DNA from 4 places in the Agaribacter flavus genome. Region 4 is predicted to be linked to each of the others. Evidence: predicted binding sites of a transcription regulator. Region 4 holds the regulator's gene; each other region holds the start of a gene.
What was found. The regulator FliA, encoded in region 4, starts transcription of late flagellar genes. The targets are predictions, from matches to a motif close to CTAAAGNTNNNNNNNNNNNNGCCGATA.
Positions count from the first base shown of each region.

Region 1: ACFOHL_RS00455 (VC2046/SO_2500 family protein) is a predicted target of FliA. The motif match lies at 1,887-1,913, and genes of this name have one in related genera.
Region 2: pomA (flagellar motor protein PomA) is a predicted target of FliA. The motif match lies at 1,937-1,963, and genes of this name have one in related genera.
Region 3: ACFOHL_RS09490 (flagellin N-terminal helical domain-containing protein) is a predicted target of FliA. The motif match lies at 2,339-2,365, and genes of this name have one in related genera.

Region 1 covers NZ_JBHRSW010000004.1:92,433-96,853, forward strand. The annotation lists gene ACFOHL_RS00445 (EF-hand domain-containing protein) at 1-56, opposite strand, end outside; gene trhO (oxygen-dependent tRNA uridine(34) hydroxylase TrhO) at 196-1,179, opposite strand; gene ACFOHL_RS00455 (VC2046/SO_2500 family protein) at 1,288-1,788, opposite strand; gene ACFOHL_RS00460 (response regulator) at 2,004-3,653, shown strand; gene ACFOHL_RS00465 (DMT family transporter) at 3,692-4,421, opposite strand, start outside.
Region 2 covers NZ_JBHRSW010000017.1:33,533-37,953, reverse strand. The annotation lists gene dxs (1-deoxy-D-xylulose-5-phosphate synthase) at 1-619, opposite strand, end outside; gene ACFOHL_RS10670 (polyprenyl synthetase family protein) at 663-1,559, opposite strand; gene ACFOHL_RS10665 (exodeoxyribonuclease VII small subunit) at 1,566-1,796, opposite strand; gene pomA (flagellar motor protein PomA) at 2,026-2,787, shown strand; gene ACFOHL_RS10655 (flagellar motor protein MotB) at 2,787-3,719, shown strand; gene ACFOHL_RS10650 (class I SAM-dependent methyltransferase) at 3,770-4,421, opposite strand, start outside.
Region 3 covers NZ_JBHRSW010000015.1:10,316-14,736, reverse strand. The annotation lists gene ACFOHL_RS09500 (flagellin N-terminal helical domain-containing protein) at 1-174, shown strand, start outside; gene ACFOHL_RS09495 (flagellin N-terminal helical domain-containing protein) at 844-1,674, shown strand; gene ACFOHL_RS09490 (flagellin N-terminal helical domain-containing protein) at 2,522-3,358, shown strand; gene ACFOHL_RS09485 (flagellar protein FlaG) at 3,459-3,959, shown strand; gene fliD (flagellar filament capping protein FliD) at 3,973-4,421, shown strand, end outside.
Region 4 covers NZ_JBHRSW010000004.1:458,880-463,300, reverse strand. The annotation lists gene flhA (flagellar biosynthesis protein FlhA) at 1-169, shown strand, start outside; gene flhF (flagellar biosynthesis protein FlhF) at 202-1,749, shown strand; gene ACFOHL_RS02065 (MinD/ParA family protein) at 1,746-2,597, shown strand; gene ACFOHL_RS02060 (RNA polymerase sigma factor FliA) at 2,608-3,336, shown strand; gene cheY (chemotaxis response regulator CheY) at 3,375-3,758, shown strand; gene ACFOHL_RS02050 (protein phosphatase CheZ) at 3,785-4,421, shown strand, end outside.

The DNA of each region.
Region 1 (4,421 bases), 370 kb from region 4:
CGAATTGAAGCGATTTGCTCTTGGCTTAATTTGTTTTCGGTACTTGTCTCGCTCATTAGCGCATTCCCCAACTATACTCTAAGTCTTAAGTTTACTCTGATACACAAGCCAGTGTCTAGCTAAAAGCCGCAATGGATATACTCGCAGCGGTTTTGCGGTAATAGAGGATGAACTTCCATGTATAACCCAAAGGCATTACCTATTTGATAATGCACGTTGTCGCTGTTCTTCTGCCTTTGCTTGGCGCTTTTGCAACATAACATCGCGTGCGCCTGTGCCGACGTGTTCTTCATCTCGTTTTTTAGCAAGGTTAACTTGTTTCTCGCGCTCTCTAAATCGCGCTAATTGTTCATCTGTGTGTGTCCCAAAGCACTTAGGACAACTGACCCCTTTCTCATACTGAGGGCTTTGTTTATCTTCTTCTGTTATCGGTAGTCGGCAGCCGTAACACTGGTCGTAGTGACTCTTCTCTAAGTCATGGTTGACTGCCACTCGGTTATCGAATACGAAACAATCGCCTTCCCACAAGGATTCTTCTTTTGGTACATCTTCCAGATACTGCAAAATCCCCCCTTCCAAGTGATAAACCTCATCAAAGCCTTTTTCTTTTAGAAAAGCCGTGGATTTTTCACAACGAATTCCCCCTGTACAAAACATCGCCACTTTTTTGTGCTTTTCAGGGTCGAGCGTGTTTTCTACGTATTCAGGAAACTCACGAAAAGACGCCGTATTGGGGTTAATAGCATGTTTGAAGGTACCGATTTCTATTTCGTAGTCATTGCGCGTATCAACGACTACTACCTCGGGATCAGAAATCAAGGCATTCCAATCTTGGGGTTTTACATAGGTGCCGACCGTTCTTTTGGGATCAATACCTTCTACACCCATCGTCACAATTTCTTTCTTTAACTTAACTTTTGTTCGATAAAACGGCTGTTCATCATGCCAAGAAAATTTGTGTGAAATTGGATTGATGCGACTGTCAGCATTCAAGTAATCGAGTAAGCTCTGAATATTTTCTCGGGTGCCGGAGACCGTGCCATTGATACCCTCAAGGGCTAGGAGCAAGGTGCCTTTTATGTTGTTTTTTTCCATAAACTCACATAGCGGTTTACGGATATCTTTGTAATTGTCGAGCGCAACAAATTTGTACATCGCGCATACAAGGTAATTTTTCATCTTTGATCCTTTGCTTGTTGGAACGTAAAACCAATGCAAAACTGCGGCGCGCAATCTAGCACAAAGCCTTTTACAAAGCGAGAAAAGCAAATGAAAACTTGATGTATATCAATCCATTTTTTTAAGTTTTAGTGCTTGCAGTATTTCATAGAGTTGAAGTGGGTCGGCAGTCATACCCTCACCTAAGTCGGCATCTTCGCCGTGCGCTAGTCGATTTTGAGCATGGTGTGAAGCATTGTGAACCACTTCATCTTCAATCTTATTAGCATTGTTGTGAATGGATAAAATGTCTGACCATAAGGCATTTGCGAGTGTAAAGCTGGCTACTTGCTTTTTATCCAAAAGCTCATTAAGTGCTTGTTGTTGCGCATACGTTGTGGGGTCAGCGGCAAGCTTATACGGTGTGTAATAGCCAGTACTCCTTTGACTAGTCACATCTGAAAACACATCAGTGTCCTCTAACGCAATATGCTCTCTCACCAACGCATCTTGCAAAATACCAGCAAACAAACCCAAAGTGGCTGTATTTGCATCGCCCACTTCGCCCAAATGCTTATTGAGCGATGTTTGATGTTCAATAAAATTGTCGAGTGAAATGAATTGCGGCATGAGCAAGTTTTGCCTATCAATTTGAGTTATTTTATACGCACGGCGTGTGCGTCTAGTTACTATACATGGCATGCCCTAAACATCGCCATGTATTTTGTTATCGGCCTTTACCACCAATACTCAAGGGAACACAATTTGGAACGATATATACATTAGCTACTAAACAAAAGCGCAATGCCGCGCCTCTTCCCTAAATCGAGCGAAAATTAAGTTCAATGGAAAAACTGGATTATTCAGATAAACGTTGCCTTCTGGTTGAAGATAGACGACCTTTTCTTTTATTACTCAAAGGCTTACTTAGTAACCTTGGAGCCAAACGCGTGACGACTGAACTGACCGCAGAAGGTGGTTTGAAAGCCTGTAAAAACACACGATACGACATAATCATTTGTGATCTCCACTTAGGAAATAACCGCAAAAATGGCTTTGAGCTCTTAGAAGAGATAAGAAAACGCCGCTTGGTAAAACCTTCTACTGTTTTTATCATGATTAGCGGTGACAGTGCCAAAAGCATGGTTTTAGGCTCCATAGAAAAACAACCCGACGACTACCTCATAAAACCCTTTTCCCAAGCGCAGCTTAATGCACGTATTACACGGGCAACTGCTAGGCGTGTCACTTTAGCGTCTTTGTACAGTCAAATAGATTACGAAAAATTCGACCTAGCAATAGAAAACTGCAAGCATTTTTTAGAAGTTGAACCTCGATACACCTCTCACTGCTTAAAACTACTCGTTAATTTGTATTGGAAAACGAAAAACTACCAAGCAGCCAATAAACTATTGCAAAAAATCCTAGATGAGCGCCCGATGCACTGGGCCGCTTGCGCTATGGCGAAAACACAGCTGTTGATGCAAAACTACGAAAAAGCAATCGAGCTTGGCAAAAAAGTGATTGATAATTCAGCCAATAGTGTCGAAGCCTATGACATCGTTGCCGAAGCGTATTTATTACTCGATAAAAAACCCGAAGCGCTGAAATACATTCAAGATGCGTTGAGCCTTTCCCCATTTTCCATCGAAAGACATTTCAGTGTTTGTGAAATTGCCAGAGAAAACGGTGATTACGAAATCGCCATGGATAGCGCAAAAGCCATCTACGACTTATCACGCCGCTCAGTACATAAAAATGTTAACCACTTATGTGGTTACGTAAGAAGTATTCTCGACTTTGCAGAGAATGCACCAGACAAAAAAATAAAAAATCGCCAAATTCAAGAAACCCTACTAACAATGCAGCGCCTGCAGCACGATGAATTGGTATCAAGCAAACGAGAAGATTTTGATTTTAAGATTTTCGAGCAAATTGTTGTAGCCCGCATGCAATATCTAGACGGTAAGCAAACCGAAGCTAAGCGAATTTTGGAAGAAGCACAAATCAAAATCGAAAAGGAATTTACTGAATACCCTGTATCCATGGCAGCAGATAGTCTTAAACTTATGTTTGATATGGGAGACTTTGAAGAGGCCAACAAACTTGTCAAACTCTTAAAACAAAATCCAAACAAAATCGATAGCGCCATTCGCTATTTAATGGAAACAGAGCAAAGTAGCGCAGAAACATCCAGAAATAAATACGTTGAGCATACCAAAAAAGGCATTGCGCTATACAGCAACGGAAACTTTCACGATGCATTTGAAGAGTTTCAGTTGGCGAAAAAAGTCGCCCCCCTTAATATCGGTGTTAACCTCAACTTGCTGCAATGCTTGGTTAAATTGATAAAAGCCAGTAAGAAGCCAGATCCAAACCTAATAAAAGATGCAAAAGACATACATCGCTTTGTAAAAAACATGCCACTTAAAAACACCCATTTAAAAAAATACGAAGAAATGAAAGAGGAAGTGTTTTCCACTGTTGGGGACTAGCGGTGGCGGATATATACCGAAAAAAAATGCCGTAAAGTTCAAGCGCCGTGACGCTTTCCTATACTAGCAATAATAGCTCCTAAAATAATCATACCAGCGCCAAAATAGGCAAGTAAATCCATTTCAGCGTCAAAGTAAACATCCGGCGCGATTACTATGGCGAGTTTATTTGCAAAATACGTAAATACCGGCGCTACGGCTACTATTGCACTCACTTTTGATGCTTCCCATATATGCATGGCACGTGTAAAAGCACCATATCCAACAATGGTATTCACACAACAAAACAAGAGCACCCACCATTGCCAATACGACAAATTTTGCAAACTTGAAAAGGTACTCAAGGGCGTCAGCAACACAGCACCAATAAGATAAATCAAAAATGTTAGTTGTCGGCTAGTAAATGCAATCAACAAACGTTTTTGCGCAAGGGCATACAGCGCCCATGCTGTCGCTGACAACACAACAATAAACACCCCTTCTATTGACTCTAGGCTAGATGACAAAATAACTGGAATACGTTGATTGAAAAATAATAGTAGTCCAACTAGTAAAAGCACTGCGCCAAACATTTGCCAAGCACTAAAGTGCTCCTTGTAAAACACGACTCCACCAACCAGCAAAATAAAAGGTGCAAGCTGCAGAATAAGCTGTACCGTTGCAGGGCTAATGTATTCCAAAGCAATAACATTCGTCACATAATTCAGCAATAAAAACAAGGTACTCAAGACTAGCAGGTACCACACTATGGGTTTAGCCTGCTTTAAA
Region 2 (4,421 bases), on a different contig from region 4:
AGTTAAAGAGGGAGCCTGTGAGTAGCCGAGTGAGGTGACTATTTAACGCGCCCACATTTTCTGAAATCGACATTTCATTGTCGTTTAACACGACCAGCAAGTCTTCGTTAATGTCACCTCCGTGGTTTAATGCTTCAAAAGCTAAACCCGCTGTCATCGCTCCGTCTCCGATAACCGCTACGACCTTCCTGCCCTTATTTTCTTTTTTCGCCGCAATGGCCATACCGAGTGCGGCACTGATGGAGGTAGAGGAATGCCCTACGGCAAAAGTATCGTACTCACTTTCAGGCGGCCAAGGAAAAGGGTGTAAGCCTTCTTTTTGACGAATAGTAGTCATGCGGTCTCTACGACCGGTGAGTATTTTGTGCGGGTATGCTTGGTGACCCACGTCCCAAACTAAGCGATCAAAGGGGGTATTGTAGACGTAGTGTAGGGCGACGGTCAGTTCTACTGTACCCAAGCCAGAAGCGAAGTGACCGCTACTTTGACTTACACAGTTAAGTAGAAATAGCCGAAGCTCTTTGGCTATTTTATTTAGCTGATGTTTTGACAATTGCCGAAGTTCTTTGGGCGTATTGGCAAGGGCTAAATGCGGATACTGTGATAAATCTAGGGTCATGCTTTTTTGTCTTATTTAATATCTTGTTGAACGGTGACCAGAATCAATGAATTCTGGCGACCATATAGTCAGTAAAACACCGTAAATCTTCGGTATTGTAAGGCAATTGCGTTAATGCTTGTAGTGCTTCTTGATACTGTGTCTTTAAGGCTTCTTTTGCACCTTGCAAACCTAAATGTGTGACAAAGGTAGATTTGTTATTTTCGACATCAGACCCCTGAGGTTTACCTAGTGTTAGGGTATCAGATGTTACATCGAGTATGTCATCTTGAATTTGAAAAGCGAGGCCAATTGCTCTTGCATACTTGCGTAAGTGTTCATCGGTTTCTTCACTAGCTTGTGGAGACAAACAGCTTGCCATACTGACCGCTGATTCAATTAAAGCACCCGTCTTTAGTCTGTGTAACTCACTCAGTTGTTCTAAAGAAATAGCTTTATCTGTCGCGAGTAAGTCTAGGCTTTGCCCTTGGCACATACCTCTAATACCGGCTGCTCTTGATAAAATGGCAACCAGTTTAGCTCGCTTACTCTCTCCATACTCGCTCATCGGCATTGAGCTGAGACATTCGAAAGCCATCGATTGTAAAGCATCTCCTGCCAATATCGCCGTCGCTTCGTTAAATTGAATGTGGCAAGTTGGCTTCCCGCGACGCAGTGCATCGTCGTCCATAGCTGGTAAATCGTCGTGAACTAATGAATACGCATGAATACATTCTAATGCCAAGGCTGCAACGTTTAAATCTTGGGTATCTGCGGATAACATTTTACCCGTCAGACGCAGTAATAGTGGACGCATTCTTTTTCCGCCATTTAACAACGAATAAGAAACAGCCTGCAATAAGTATGAATCGGTATATTGAAGGTTAGAAGCTAAGCTTTCAAAACTGCGTTTTAAGGCCGCGTTAGTTTCATCTTGCAGCAATGCTAAGGTTTCACTCATAAGAACCTAGTCGTGAGCAGTGAAATCTTGCAAGTTTTCATCAATACCATTGCTGGTCAGTATTTTTACTTTTTGTTCTGCTTTGTTTAGCAAGGATTGGCTATGTCGAGCAAGAGAAATACCACGCTCGAAGCTTTTAAGTGAGGCCTCTAAACTAATATCGCCTTGTTCCATTTGAGACACAATTTGCTCTAATTCCTGCATGGCTTGTTCAAAAGAAAGGTTGTCGGTGTTCATAATTTAGATAGCGTGTCTTTTCACAATAAAAAACTGGACTGAACGATACCTAAACCCGCCTGTAAATTCAATTTAAAAATGACGCGTGAGCGCGCAGTCCATTGCCTGTTGCAGAGTTGTTTGCGGGAGTTTTCTTTTTAATAAAGGATTGCTAGGGCTTGCCGTTAACTTCTGTAGAGTCTGTTACACCTTTTTGACTGCAAAGCATTAAAATTTTTAGGAGTTTTCAGTGGATTTAGCAACCCTTGTCGGATTTTTAGGCGCACTAGGATTCGTCGTCATGGCGATGATTCTGGGAGGAGATATTACTATTTTCTTCAATGTTCCATCGGTGCTTATTGTATTTGGCGGTTCGATTTTTGTCGTATTAATGCAATACCCCATGTCCCAGTTTTTGGGGGCAGGCAAGGTTGTGGCAAAAGCATTTTCCTTTAAGCTTCAAGCGCCAGAAGAACTGATAGAGAAAATCGTAGAAATGGCAGACGCCGCACGAAAAGGTGGTTTTTTAGCCTTAGAAGAAGCCGAAATAGAAAACCCTTTCATGCAAAAAGGCGTGGATATGTTAGTCGATGGTCATGACGTTGATGTGGTGAGAGCAACAATGGCCAAGGATATATCAAATACTACAGAACGCCATGATTCTGGCTCAGTCATCTTTAAGTCAATGGGAGATGTCGCGCCGGCTATGGGAATGATTGGTACGTTGATAGGTTTGGTTGCCATGTTGTCAAACATGGATGACCCTAAATCGATTGGACCTGCAATGGCAGTAGCACTACTCACGACTTTGTATGGTGCGATGCTTGCCAACCTGTTTTGCTTGCCCGTAGCATTTAAACTTCAAGTCCGTTGTGGAGAAGAAAAACTCAATCAAAGCTTGATTCTTGATGGTATTTTAGGCATTGCCGATGGGCAAAACCCCCGTGTTATTGAAGGTGTACTCAAAGGCTATATTGCGGAAGGTAAACGCAAATCAAGTGAGGCCGAATAATGGAAGAACAAGAATGCCCCAAATGCCCTCCCGAGGGCTTACCGGCATGGATGGGGACATTTGCTGACTTAATGTCTTTGTTGATGTGCTTTTTTGTATTGTTGCTTTCTTTTTCAGAAATGGATGTCAAAAAATTTAAGCAAATTGCAGGCTCGATGAAGTTTGCTTTTGGTGTACAAAACAAAGTTGAGTTAAAAGATATCCCCAAAGGTACCAGTGTCGTGGCGCTCGAATTTAGACCCGGTAAACCTGATCCAACACCCATTGAAACCATACAACAGGTTACTCAAGACATCACTCGCCCGATGCTAAACTTTCAAGAGGGTGAAGATGACTCATCCGGCGGAAGACAAAAACAACGGGGGAGTTTCCGAGGTGGTCAGTCACCTAAAACGGCGAATGAAACTGCTACGGCTGGCGCTGCTGCTGCTGACAAAGAGCGCCAAGAAAAAAACAAAAAGAAAGTTGAAGAACTTTTGCAAAAAGAAATAAAAGACGGTGCGGTTGATGTCGAAAATTTAGGTCAACAAATCATTATTAGGATTCGAGAAAATGGCTCTTTTTCTGCCGGTTCAGCATTTTTACAGCCGCAGTTTGTGCCAGTTATTCGACGCTTAGGCGTACTACTTAATGATATGCCAGGGGATGTTGAGATCACTGGACACAGTGACGGTATCCAGATATCAAATGAGTTGTACAGTTCTAACTGGGATCTAAGTGCACAACGTGCGGTTGCTGTAGCAGAAGAGTTAAGGCGTGCGCCTGGCTTCGATGAAGCCAGAATGCGGGTTATCGGGAAAGCAGCTACGCAGCCTATGAGTAATGAAGATACTGCCGCAGCCAGAGCGTTAAACAGGCGAGTAGAAATAGCCATTACGCAGGGCAAGCCCAAGTACTCCGATCCCATATCTCTGTCGCAGCCAGAATCATAAATCAATAGCGGTTTAGAGCCGCTATGTTTCCCCTAGAGCAATTGTTTTTGCTATCCTCGTTGTAACTCTTCAAGATAGCCTGGCTTAGTCATGACAAGTTGCACTGTGCTAATTACACGTTCTAGAAAACCACCTTCGCAATAGTTTAAGTAGTATTGCCACATTCGCATGAAGCGTTCGTCATAGCCCTCTTCATTTAAGGCATTTTTTTGTGACATGAACGCTTGAAACCAGTCCCGAAGTGTTTGTGCATAATCCAGTCCTATGTCATGAACATCACGAATACTCATATCAGTGTATTTTTTAATTTGTTTGTTCAGCACATATTGTGATGGTAGAAAACCGCCTGGGAAAATGTGTTTTTGAATAAAATCGACACTGTTTGCGTAACTGTCATATCGTCGGTCGTCGATGATGATAGACTGAATGAGCATGATGCCATTGTTGCTCAATAGGGACTGGCATTTTTTGAAAAAAGTAGGTAAAAAGGCCTTTCCAACAGCTTCTATCATTTCAACTGATACTAGTTTTGAATATTTACCTTGTAGTGAACGGTAGTCTTGCTTGAGAAGCGTAATTTTATTTTCTAAACCAAGCTGACGTATTTTATTTGCTGTAAATTGGTATTGTTCTTCAGAAATAGTAGTTGTTGTCACTTGGCATTGATAGTGTTGTGCCGCATATATCGCTAGGCCTCCCCAT
Region 3 (4,421 bases), on a different contig from region 4:
AACCTGTCTAACGTCACAGAAAACGTTTCAGCTGCACGTTCGCGTATCCAAGATACTGACTTTGCATCAGAAACTGCAAACTTGACGCGTAATCAGATTCTTCAGCAGGCAAGCACAACCGTACTATCACAAGCGAATCAGCGTCCTCAGGCCGCGCTTCAGCTTCTTGGTTAAGCCTTACTGACCCTACTGTTTGGGGAATGAAGCCAGGAGGTAGTACTAGCTTACACTAGCCAAACAGACAAGAGTTTGCCCACTCTTTCAAAAATGGGCGGTCGGCCAGGCAATCAGCCTGGCCACATAAGTACCTGTCAAATAAGTATTTTTCAAATAATTTAGAAAATCTCTAAAGGTTTTTCTGTATCTGTTCGATAACAAAATTAAGCAAGCTGATACAAAGCAAGTAATTAAATAATAAAAACCAGTTTGTATTAATAATAAAAGCAAAAACAAAGCGTTGAATCGTTAGGAGAATCAATCAAACCTCACTGGTGCTTGCCACTGGCGACGGTCAAACATTGCCTGCTAACAATGATATTAACGTCAAGAAGTAAAAAGTATTAAGTAAAGAATTTAGTTGATGGGAAAGTAACTAAACTGCCGACTGACAGGAATGACGCCAGGAGGTAGTGAGAGGTATGAGGTCTGGAACACCATACCCGCCCGTCAGCATAGAGCTTTCGCTCTTAGTTACAGCTTTCATGCTCCGTTATCTAGTGTTGATAACGAATGAATCAGTCCCTGATTCTTAAGTATTGGAAAGCACGTTATGTGCCAATTTTATTAAAAAGTGCTCAAAATAAAAACAATAGAGCAAACAGAGAAAATCGTTAGGAGTAACTTATGTCACTTTTTGTAAATACTAATGTCTCGTCCTTGAGCGCAAGACGCTACATGACAGACACAACCACAAATTTAAATACCGCCTTTGAAAGGTTGTCTTCAGGCTTGCGAATAAACAGCGCGAAAGACGACGCGGCAGGTTTACAGATTTCAAATCGCATGACTTCGCAGATCATGGGCTTGGATCAGGCAGTTAGAAATGCCAACGATGGTATTTCACTTGCTCAAACGGTAGAAGGTGCCTTGCAAGAAACCACTACTGCTTTACAAAGAATACGCGTGTTAGCCATTCAGAGTCAAAATGGTATTAATACCGTTGAAGATAGGCAGGCACTGCAAAAAGAAGTGTCGGCATTAAAAGTCGAGATCTCTCGAATTGCCTCCACTACTCAATTCGCGGGGGTAGACGTACTTGACGGCACTTATTCGGCAAAATTCTTAGTAGGCGCGAATGCTGGGCAGACGATCAGTATCAATGTGAGCCGTGCTAATGGCTTTGGTTACAGCGGTTTGTTCGGAGCTTTTACACTAACTGTGTCTACACCTGGAGATGCTTCTGCTTCTTTGCAGGAAATTGATGACGCTATTGCTGTAGTGGATGGAAAACGCGCTGATCTTGGTGCGATTCAAAATAGGTTCCAGTCAACGATTCGAAACTTATCAAACATTAGCGAAAATGTATCAGCGGCAAGATCGCGCATCAGAGATACAGATTTTGCCGCAGAAACGGCAAGTTTGACTCGCTTGCAAATTATTCAGCAGGCAAGTACGAGTATATTGACGCAGGCAAATCAAAGACCTCAAGCGGCTTTGAGCTTGTTACAAGGATAATCTAAAAACAATAGAAATTAGCTTCTAAGGTAATAATTATTATAGGTTTTGACGGCTTGAGAGGCCCTCTCCGTGCCAAGGAAGGCACTTACTTAAGAAGCATAAGTAGTAAAAAGTCGACTAACAAGACTGAGAGTGTAGGATTTGGTTGAGAGGCCAGTATACGTTCTACAATCCTGCCAGTCGACGAAAAGAGTTTGCTCCATCTCCTAACGTGAGCAAGTTGGCTGGGCCGCCCCATGGCTCAGCCTTTTTTCAAATCTTCCCTTTTTCAAAAGCAAGTCACATACCAACTTTTTTTGAACAGTTAAAAATCCTTTGTTGATATTGTTGTGTTCGCGGCGAGATTATATTTGGAAGCCCCCTTCCTCTCCATTATCGTAAAATCGCTGCGAGTATATCCATATACGCTTTGATCTGTTATCCATGAAAAATAAATTTTGCGACAAAGCAGAGGAAGGGGCTTCCAAGCATAATCTCTCTGAGTTGTTTGCATACCAACAAATAAAAAATAGCCATTCCAACAATCCCTTTTCAGCACAAATTCATACCCTTGAAAATCTATTTATTGATGCTTTTTAGGCGTTTTTTGAATTTTTATTTGGCTTAAAATTAAATAAAAAACAAAGAGATAAAAATTATTTTATTTTTTTTGAGAAATTCCCTAAAGCTTCTTTAGTCCCTGTCGATAACTATAGTTGAGGGATAAATCATTTAAAAAACGGTTTATCTAAATGAGGTCATGGTTTTAGGCGTAGTGAACCTAAAACACACACAAAAGAAAAGTAGTCAGAAATTTGTCGCAAATTGGCGGCTCTCTCACAAATTTTTGGCTTTTGGAGGTAGTATGTCATTAACTGTAAACACAAATATCAGTGCGATTAACGCACAACGTCAACTTTTTGATTCAAGCAACGCGTTAAATAAATCGTTTGAGCGTTTATCGTCTGGATTTCGTATTAATAGTGCAGCTGATGATGCTGCCGGTCTACAAATCTCAGATAAGCTTACTGCGCAAATTAACGGTTTGAACGAAGCAGTAAGAAACGCAAATGACGGTATTTCGTTAACTCAAACGGCGGAAGGTGCTCTAGGCGAAACGACAAACGCGCTACAACGCATTCGTCAATTAGCGGTTCAATCTCAAAATGGTATTAACACCGCCGCGGATCGCACTGCACTCAATCGTGAAGTATCAGCGCTTAAGCTTGAAATTTCTCGTATCGCTACGACAACCGAGTTCAACGGACAAAACATATTTAGCGGAACCTATAACTCTAGCTTTTTGGTGGGCGCCAATGCAGGTCAAAAAGTCAATGTCGATTTACGTGCTGCTGCTATTCCTACCGCTGGGTTTAGCGCGACAGGTTTAGGTGTCAATGCGGTGGCGGTAGACACTTCAGCTAATGCCTCAGGCGCACTGACTACGATAGATAATGCGATATCAGCAGTAGGTACTATTCGTGCGAGCCTTGGTGCGGTTGAAAACCGTTTTCAATCAAGTATTCGAAACATCAGTAACGTGAGTGAGAATTTATCGGCTGCACGTTCGCGTATTCAAGATACCGATTTTGCAGCAGAAACGGCAAGTTTAACTAAAAACCAAATTTTACAACAAGCTTCGTTGTCAGTGTTAAGTCAAGCCAACCAACGCCCACAAATAGCCTTGTCTCTACTCGGTTAGGTCTGGTTCAGGCTTAAGGGTTTTGTAACAGTTGCGTTGAACGGGCGGGTCACCAGCAGTATCGGTGATGCCGCTCCTCATTTTTCAGTAGGAGTGTATTATGGATATCGTAAACACCAGAATTGGACAAGCAGTTGCAAGGGATGCAGCGACGTCAATTAATGAAAAATCATTTGTAAGCAGTAATCTCGTCGGCTTTCAAACAGGGGCGAGTCAACATAGTGCGGGAGATAATCCTGTCGCTATGCAGCAGGTGAAATTTGTTGACAAATCTGTCGCTGAACTTCCTCAAAAGCAAGCTATCGAAAAAAAGCTTAAAGAAAATTTGAGTAATGCCGATACCAAAGCGAGAGAGGAAAATGTAGACATTTCTGAGGCAATCGGAAGTGTCACTGAATTTTTGCGAACAACAGGCACAGAACTTGCGTTTTCGGTTGATAGTGATACGTCAAAGCAAGTTGTGACGGTCAAAGACAAAGCGTCAGGCGATGTTATCCGGCAAATCCCTTCCGAGGAAGTGCTTGATTTTGCCGCAAGAGTTCAAGAGTTAGCCGCCGATCCAACCAACACGGTTGGTATCATCATAAATGGGCGGGCATAATATGAGGTGATTTATGTCGATTCAATCCTTAGGTGTAGGCTCAGGTCTTGATCTGGAGTCTTTAGTACAACAGCTATTGTCTGCCGAGCGCGGGCCTAAGCTACAAAGATTGAATCGACAAGAATCCGCCCTCGAAGCGGAAATTTCTGCTGTTGGACAAGTCAAATCAAAACTATCTGAATTTGAAGATGCGTTAAAAGCATTACAAGACGTAAATAACCTTTCTGGGCGAGAGCCTACCATCGAAAACCCAAGTGAAAACATTTCGCCTTTTACCGCCACACCAGGTAACGACGCTGTACCCGGCAATTATCAAATAGCGGTGACTCAGCTTGCCAGTGGCAGCCGTGTTGAGACGGCAGAAGCGCTCAATGGTGGCTTTGCTAGTGCTGATGATGTTGTCTTGTCGGCAGGGAGTGCGGATTTAACCTTTAAAATCGGTGACAGTGGCGACGAGTTTAC
Region 4 (4,421 bases):
ACAGCAACAGGAGGTCGCAGGAGAACCGGCAGTATTGTTAACTTCAGGATTGTTAAGACCAGTATTGGCAAGGTTCTTTAAACAATCTGTCAGTGGTTTGCACGTGCTGTCTTATCAGGAGATTCCTGATGACAAACAAATAAAAATAGTGTCATCGGTAGGTCAATAAAGTGACGCGCCATACATACTCAAGAGGAAGTTATGAAAATTAGACGTTTTTTTGGCAAAGATATGCGAGAAGCGCTCAAACAAGTCAAAGATGAGCTTGGTGGTGACGCGGTTATAATGTCAAATAAGAAGAAGTCGAATGGCGTAGAGTTAGTGGCTGCGGTTGACCCTTCTGCTGCCAACCCCGATCCGGCACCACCGCTGAGTGCAAAACCTAGCTTTAGTGAGATCATCGGCAATGAAGAAAATGACAGTTTGCGAGCGTTGTTAGAAAGGCAAACGTCTAACGGGCAAACCGAATTTGCAACGAGTACTCATCAGAGTTACGAGACGAACAATAGGCAGCAAACCCAAGACATGCAGCAAGCGTCACCTAAACTTCAGGGGGCGGCAAACACTACTGAATTTACACAAAATACAGCGCGGAATGTCCATCAACAAGCTCAGACAAACTTTCAAGCGCGCAATATACCTAGAGAAAATACACCGACAGAAAACATACCCAGAACGACTTCGGCTAGAGAAAGCTTACTAAGAGAAAGCTTGCGAGCAGATGACAGCATGGTGCGCTCACCCGCCTTTAGTGAGTTGGGTGATGATGAAGATTTTGGTAATACGCAAGCGGCAAATTTAAGCCCACCGCCGAGTGTATTAGAGCCAGAACAGCTAGACAGCATTAGAGCAGAATTAGAATCAATCAAAAATGTTTTAAAGTTTCAGGTTTCAGAATTATCCGAAGAGCGCAAACGTCGCAACAATCCTGTACATCATTATCTCCATGAACAGCTAATAGGTATGGGGATCAGTGAGCAACTGTGTCAACAGTTTATTAATTTCTTGCCTCACCAGATTGACGAAAAAGAAGGTTGGAAGTATTTGCTCAATCTGCTGTCGAATCGCTTAGTTGTGGGTAGTAATGACATACTAAACCAAGCGGGTATCGTGGCATTAGTTGGTCCGACTGGCACAGGTAAAACGACAACGCTTGCGAAATTGGCAGCGAAGTATGCACAAAAATATGGATCAGATCAGGTTGCTCTGATAACCATTGATACATACCGAATTGCAGCGTTTGAGCAACTTGCTACCTATGGCCGTATTATTGGTTGTAGCGTGAAAAAGGCACAAAATGCTGATGAGCTAAATCAGATTCTCTACCAAATGCGCAATAAGCGTTTAATTCTGATTGATACAGCAGGGTTCAGTCAGCGAGATGCGAGACTCATAGAGCAATTAAATGAGTATGAAAATGGTTTATCCGTAGATATCAAAAAGTATCTAGTGTTGCCTGCAGGCTCTCAATACAAAGTGCTAAATGAAACAGTAAAAACATACAGCCACACAGATATTCGCGGTTGCATTTTCTCCAAGCTGGACGAATGTTACAGCTTGGGCGAGGCATTGAGTGTTGTGATTGAAAATGATTTATCATTGAGCTATGTTACAGATGGTCAACGCGTTCCGGAAGACATCAAACTGGCTGACTCAGGTAACCTGACACTTGTCGCAGCTAAACTTTATAAAAAATATGGATTGCCTCAACAACCGCGTAATCCACTAGCGAGTGCTGGTGGTTTATGATGGTAGATCAAGCGAGTAGCTTAAGACGAATGAATCAGTCCAAACAGATTAAAGTAGTCGCAGTCACCGGTGGTAAAGGTGGCGTTGGCAAAACAAACCTTACCCTCAATTTGGCGATTGCCTCTGCCAAACGCGGATCCCGTGTTTTGGTCTTAGATGCGGATTTAGGCTTGGCAAACGTTGATGTCATGCTGGGTTTACGCGTGGATCGCAATTTATCACACGTCCTTTCTGGCGATTGCACACTCGATGAAATACTGGTCACAGGCCCACACGGTGTAAAAATCGCACCGGCTACCTCTGGTACGCAGTCCATGGCAGAACTCGGTGCCAGAGAGCACGCTGGACTAATACGCGCGTTTGGCGAATTGCAAACGCCTATCGATATGCTGCTGGTTGATACTGCAGCGGGTATATCAGACATGGTGGTCAGCTTTTCTCGGGCAGCACAAGACGTCATTATCGTAGTATGTGACGAGCCAACTTCACTAACTGACGCCTATGCACTAATAAAAATACTCAACCGCGAGCACGGCGTATTTAACTTCAAAGTTGTCGCCAATATGGTGAGGAGTGAGCGCGAAGGTCAAGAATTATTCAATAAACTGTCGAAGGTGACAGGGCGGTTTCTCGATGTAGCCTTAGAGCTAGTGAGCATCGTACCCTTTGACGAAAATGTGCGTAAATCGATACGCAAGCAAACAGCCATTGTCGATGCATATCCAGCTTCTGGAGCGGCGAAAGCCATCAATCAACTAGCGGAAAACGTCGCGTCGTGGCCTGTGCCGATTCAAGCCGGTGGGCATCTCGAGTTCTTCATCGAGAATTTAGTGTCTTTGCAAGACTAGGTAAGCAAAAGTGAGTAATAAAGTGACAGTATATCAACAGCAAATAGACAAAAATCAGCTTGTCGAAAGACACGCGCCGCTGGTTAAGAGGATTGCACACCACTTGATGGCAAGGTTACCTGCTAGTGTGTTAATAGATGACTTGATTCAATCGGGCATGATTGGCTTATTAGAAGCGGCTCGAAATTTTGATGGCTCTAAAGGAGCGAGCTTTGAAACCTTTGCAGGCATCCGTATTCGCGGAGCGATGTTAGATGAAATCCGCAAGGGAGACTGGACGCCGCGCTCAGTGCATAAAAATTCTCGCGCCATTACCGAAGCAATCAATACCGTCGAAAGAGAAACGGGGAGAGACGCGCGCGATAACGAAGTAGCAGAAAAACTAAATGTTTCTTTGCAAAGCTATCATCAAATGTTGAATGAGGTAAATGCCGGAAAACTCGTTGGAATTGAAGACCTTGGCGTATCTGAAGACGTATTGACGAACGAAGAAACCAAGGGATCTGACCGTCCTTTTGAAGAAATGATGCAAGGATCATTTCAGAAAGCGCTGGCTCGGGCGATAACTACATTACCAGAGCGTGAAGCGATTGTTTTATCGTTGTATTACGACGAAGAGTTAAATTTACGTGAAATTGGTGAAGTACTTGAAGTAAGTGAGTCAAGAGTGAGTCAAATTCACAGTCAAGCGATGCTTAAGCTCAAAGCTAAAATGCAATCGTGGCGTACGGCTGAATAGAGTTATACAGATAATATTATTCCACATTGGAGGTAGTTTTGGATAAGAATATGAAAATCCTCGTTGTTGATGATTTTTCAACAATGCGGCGAATCATTAAAAACCTATTGAAAGATCTAGGGTTTACCAATATCCAGGAAGCAGATGACGGCAATACAGCGTTGCCGATGTTACAACAAGGCGATTTCGACTTTGTAGTGACCGATTGGAACATGCCCGGCATGCAAGGTATAGACTTGCTTCGCGCGATTCGATCAGACGACAAGCTAAAGCACTTACCCGTGTTAATGGTAACGGCTGAAGCCAAAAAAGAACAAATTGTTGCTGCAGCGCAAGCTGGGGTGAACGGTTATGTAGTTAAACCTTTCACAGCAGCAACGCTGAAAGAGAAACTGGACAAGATTTTCGAACGTCTAGGCTAAGCACATTACTAATAGAGGTTTAGGCTATGACAAACGAAACTGCCTTGATTTCGCTTGAAGAAGCGAAAGAACTTGTGGCCTATTTGGAAAGCGGCGACATTGGTTCAGCAAATGATATCGTTCACAGTGCGTCTTTGCGAGAATCGACAGAGTTGTTTTCTGAGGTAGGTAAACTGACCCGTCAACTGCACGATTCTTTAGTTAACTTTCAGTTAGACGAAAAGTTGACACAAATTACAAATACGGCCATTCCAGATGCACAATCTCGCCTTGAGTACGTCATTGAAGAGACGGAAAAAGCGGCCAACTCAACTATGGATGCGGTAGAGCGAAGTATGCCGCTTGCCGAACAACTCAACGACAGGCTAACTGGACTTATTCCAAACTGGAAAAAGCTCATGAATCGTCAGATCGAACTCGGTGAATTTAAGTCGCTTTGCTACGAGCTTGACGATCTACTCAGCGATGCGCAAAAGGACTCTGCGTCACTCAACTCAATGTTAACCGAAGTGTTGATGGCACAGGGTTATCAAGACCTGACTGGGCAAGTGATCCGCAGGGTTATCGAGTTGGTGAGTGAAGTGGAAGATGGCTTGGTCGAAATGTTGGCCACGTTTAGTGAAGAAACAGACGCAAACCAAGCTGCCAAAAAAGATAAAGCTC